Regions from separate parts of the Pseudarthrobacter sp. As-47 genome, predicted to be linked through region 1. Evidence: predicted binding sites of a transcription regulator. Region 1 holds the regulator's gene; the other holds the start of a gene.

The links. The regulator LexA, encoded in region 1, represses DNA repair genes until DNA is damaged. The targets are predictions, from matches to a motif close to TCGAACANNTGTTCGA.
Region 2: a site for LexA is predicted at 1,106-1,121, ahead of AC4BCK_RS11010 (DUF6504 family protein). Genes of this name have one in related genera too.

Annotation. Positions count from the first base shown of each region.
Region 1 is NZ_CM177088.1:1,625,228-1,627,614, reverse strand. It holds gene AC4BCK_RS07485 (LysM peptidoglycan-binding domain-containing protein) at 57-473, opposite strand; gene lexA (transcriptional repressor LexA) at 797-1,531, shown strand; gene AC4BCK_RS07475 (ATP-dependent DNA helicase) at 1,681-2,387, opposite strand, start outside.
Region 2 is NZ_CM177088.1:2,386,616-2,389,002, forward strand. It holds gene AC4BCK_RS11005 (DNA polymerase III subunit alpha) at 1-743, opposite strand, end outside; gene AC4BCK_RS11010 (DUF6504 family protein) at 740-1,072, opposite strand; gene AC4BCK_RS11015 (hypothetical protein) at 1,234-1,623, shown strand; gene AC4BCK_RS11020 (chorismate mutase) at 1,645-1,965, opposite strand; gene AC4BCK_RS11025 (VOC family protein) at 1,985-2,387, shown strand, end outside.

The DNA.
Region 1 (2,387 bases):
CGTGCCGGGTGCCGGAAAATGTGACGGCATCCTGTTCGCCCTCGGCATGTGCCGGATCAGCCGGCGGGGACGAACAGCTGCTGCCCGGGGAAGACCGCACCTGCGGACAGGTTGTTCAGCTGCACGATGTCCGCCACAACATCGCGTGCGTCGCGCTCCGGCGCAACGGTGGCCGCGATGCCCCACAGTGACTGGCCGGGCTGGACCGTCACGGTGACCGCGGACGTTGTCTCAAGGTCCGCAGCAGAGTCGGAGGCTTTCGCCGGGGAGTTGAAGAAGCCTGCCAGTGAGAGCAGCAGGGCGGCCAGGAGCACCAGGGGAATCCCGATCAGCACGATGCGGCCGCGGCGGGTCAGCCGCAGGGGCGGAAGGGCTGCCGGCCGTTCCGGCTGCCGCTCTTCAGGCCCGGAGAGAAGTTGCTGCACTGAGAGCAGCTGTGGACGTGAACCCCGCGAAACAGATGTAGCTGACATGAACTGAGCCCTCCTGGACCATACTGTGCTGCCCGGATGTTCTGCTCCGCGCCCCTCTGGGGGCTTCCCGGCACCATCATCGAATGGCCGGGGTTCGCAGTAGAACATATATTCGAACTTTGCTTTCTCTGTTTTAGCACCTATCAACGAACATTGTCGAGACTCGCTAGAACAAATGTTTGAAAAAGCAGTGTGGCTGGCCTAGTTTTGAACGAAAGAACAACCACCCGGACAGTCGATCAGCAGGGTCTGACATTATGGGGCGGGATCCTCCAGGGCCTGGCCGTGGAGGGGCCGGCGGACACCGAAAGGCATTGGCGAATATGGCAGCAGCAGCCGCCGGGGGCAGGGCAACCGCGCAACCGAAGAGGACCGCCAAGGGCCTGACGCCACGGCAGAAAAAAATCCTCGAAACCATCCAGCGCTCCGTCAATGAGAACGGTTACCCCCCGTCCATGCGGGAGATCGGTGACACGGTGGGGCTGGCCAGCCTTTCAAGTGTCACGCACCAGCTGGCCCAGCTGGAGAAACTCGGCTACCTCCGCCGTGACCCGAAGCGTCCGCGCGCCATGGAAGTCCTCATGCCCCTGACCCTGGACGGCGGTGCGGCCAAGCCAAGCAGCCAGCCATCAGCCGGACTTCCAGCCGGCGGTGCCACCGTCACGGAGCTGCCTACGGCCCTGGACACCGCGATGGTCCCGCTCGTTGGCCGCATCGCTGCTGGTGGTCCCATCCTTGCCGACCAGCAGGTGGAGGACGTTATGCCGCTCCCCCGGCAGCTGGTGGGCCAGGGCGAACTGTTCATGCTCAAAGTGGCCGGCGATTCGATGGTGGACGCAGCCATCTGTGATGGCGACTGGGTGGTGGTCCGCCGCCAGGCGGACGCGGCCAACGGGGACATCGTCGCTGCCCTCCTTGATGACGAAGCCACTGTGAAGACGTTCCGGCAGCGTGACGGCCACACCTGGCTGCTCCCCCAGAACACCCAGTACGAGCCCATCCTCGGGGACCACGCCACCATCATGGGCAAGGTCGTGTCGGTGCTCCGCTCGCTGTAGCCGCCCGCTCCTGGCCCCAGGCAGGGCCAGCCCACAACACAGTCAGCCCGAGGCACATTCGGCCGTGCGCAGCGCTGGCCGGATCCACCTTGGGCAGATCCGGCCCTGCGCAGTGCGGGCTTCCCGGAGCCCCGGCATGTGAAGGGACGTCAGGGGTTCTCCCCGGCCAGCCTCTCCAAGGCGGCGATTGCCGTCTTCCGGTCCGTTGTGGACCAGAACGGCGGCAGCGCTCCCCGGAGGAACCCGGCGTAGCGCTCGGTGGCGAGCCTGGAGTCAAGTACTGCCACCACCCCCTTGTCCCCGGTAGAGCGGATCAGGCGGCCTGCGCCCTGGGCAAGCCGGATGGCGGCATGGGTGGCCGAAACTGACATAAAGCCGTTTCCGCCGGCCTGCGCCACGGCGCGGGAGCGCGCCGTCATGAGGGGATCGTCCGGCCGCGGAAAGGGAATCCGGTCTATCACCACAAGCCGGCATGAACCGCCCGGAACGTCCACGCCCTGCCACAGGGACATGGTTCCGAAAAGGCAGGTGTCGGGCTCGTCGGCGAACTGCTTCACCAGTGCGGTCATGGTGGAGTCACCCTGGCAGAGGACCGTCATGTCCAGCTTTGGGCGCAGGGCCTCGGCGGCTTCCTCTGCGGCGCGCCGGGAAGAAAACAGGCACAGTGCGCCCCCGCCGGAAGCGCGGATCAGGGACTCGAGCTCGTCCAGCGCTTCCGGGGATGCGCCCCTGCCGGGCTTCGGCAGGTGCCCGGCCACATAGAGGATCCCCTGTTTGGGGTAGTCGAACGGCGAGCCCACGTCCACGCCCTTCCAGCGGGGAGCACCCTCACCCACCAGGCCCAGTCCGCCGGCGG
Region 2 (2,387 bases), 760 kb from region 1:
TCCGCAAGTTCGGGAAGGGATTTCAGGGTGCGGGCTGAGTCGAGCACATCGGCGGTGGGCGCGCCGTCTGCGGCGCAGTACCTGGCTGCGTTGGTCAGGACAGCCGGAACCTGATGCTCTTCGGCAAGCTTGAGCATCCGGACCGCGTGGGCGGTACTCAACGGCTTTCCCGGAGCGCTGAGCTGCGTCACGATCTCGGCCACCAGCGTGCCTGGGGGCATTGCATCCAGCCATTGCTTGAATAGTGTGCGGGGGCGAAGGTAACGGCGCCCTCCCATGGCCCGTCCGACGTCGGAATCAGGCCCCAGCAGGACAGTCAATACCGGTTTCAGGGTTTGCGGATCGAGGGTGCGGGACGCCAGCTCGGCCCGGGTGACGGCCACCGGGACAGTTCCACCGGCTTTTCCCGTGGTGCGGGCGTGGGCATCGGAAATCAGCCTGCACAGGGCGCGGTAGCCTGACCCGTTGTTGTGGCCCCGGGCCAGTACCACCACCCTGCCCGCCAGCTGCGTGCGGTGGTCGCCGTCGTCGTCGAATACCGCAAGGTCAACCCCAACGATGGGATCGATGCCCGCTGCCATGCACGCCTTGAGGTGCTTGATGGTCCCGTACAACCCGTCCCTGTCCGTACAGGCGAGCGCGGTTGCGCCGTCAGCGGCTGCTGCCTGCGCCAGTTCCTCGGGCCAGGAAACGCCGTAGTGGGCGCTGAATGCTGTGGAAACGTGAAGATGGGTGAAACTCATGCTGTCCTGGGCCGGAGTGCGTCATGGATGCGCAGGAGCCGCCACCTGCCGCTGCGGATATGCCGGGTGAGGTCGAGGGTCAGCGGCTCAGCGGCTTGGGCACCCCGCACCGGTGCGGAAGGCAACACCTGGACCCGCCAGATCTCATGGTCCACCACTCCGGGGCCACTGCCCAGCGGTGCGCGGGTTTCTTCAGCCCACCATTGCCGGCGCTCGTACCAGCGCACCGGTTCCGCGCAGACTGCATAGGACCGTCCAGCCCACAGCAGGCCGATGGGTTCGCCGCCCGCAGTGCAGTCGACGTCCACGGATTCGCTGAACATACCCATGGACCCTCCCCGAGTGGATGTAGCTGAAAGTATTCGAACACATATTCGAATAGAACCAGTCTACCCCTGCCCTGAACGGGAGCATAGATGGGCTGCGGGAGGGACAAAGAGATTGGCCGGGAAGGGTGGACGGACCGATCGGCAGGGAGCAGGATTGTGCCATGAAAACCCAAGACGCACTTCTGAAGCAGGCAAGCATCACAGCCCAGGATTCCACCGTGGTGGCCACGTTCGATATAGACGGCACCATCCCGGATTCCGGCGCCTACGTGGTGGGGCTGATGGGGGCCACCCCCGACTATTCCTCGCAGCGGAGGCTGTGTATTGAGTTCATGAACGGGAAGGCCATTGCCTTCTATTCCTTTAACCGCGAACAGGGAGTCGAGGAGGACTACGACCTGTCCGGGGTAACCCATTCAGAGAACACCATCACCGGCAGCTTTCCCCTTGCCGCCCTGAACGGCCTGGGCAAGGGACACCTCATGTCAGCCTTCAGCGAGGCGGAGGGCAGGGAATACCAGCACGGCGTTCCCGTGGAGGAACACCTGTAACCAGGCCCGCAGGGCGGGAGGTCAGCTGTTCTCTTTGTGGACCTTCAGTTCCAGTTCGATGAACCCGGAGATCATGGCCCTGTACGTGGACTCGACGATGTCCGGGTCGATGTCCTTCTTTTCCGCGGCTGAGCGGACGTGTTCAATGATCCGCTCCACCCGGCCAGGGGCGCGGACTTCGGCGTCGTCACCCTTGAGTGTTCCGGCGATGCGGATTAGCCGTTCGCGGCGGGCGATGAGGGTGACAATCTGGTCATCCACCTCGTCAACAGCAACACGGACGGCAGCGAGCTGTTCCTTGTCGGCCAAAGCATCTCTATCGTTTCCTTGAATTGTCGCCATCGTCTGACAGTATCGAAGCATGCAGCCAAGAGTCGACTTCATTTCGCTGGGCGTCCGCAGTGTTGCCGCGTCCCGGGCTTTTTATGTTGACGGGCTTGGCTGGCCTGTCCACCGGGAAGTTCCCGGCGACGTGGTGTTCATCCAGGTGAACCACGGGCTGGTGCTGTCCCTGTGGGACGTGCGCCAGATGCAGGCCGACGCCGGTGTCACCGCGTCCGGAGCTGTCCCCTGCATCACGCTGAGCCACAACCTTCCCGGCACGGAGGACGTGGACCGCGTTATGGAGGAGGCCGCCGCCGCGGGAGCGGAGATCATTGCCGAGCCCATCACCCAGCCGTGGGGCGGCTACAGCGGCTACTTCGCGGACCCGGACGGTTTCCGCTGGGAGGTGGCGTACAACCCCACCTGGGCAGTGGACGACG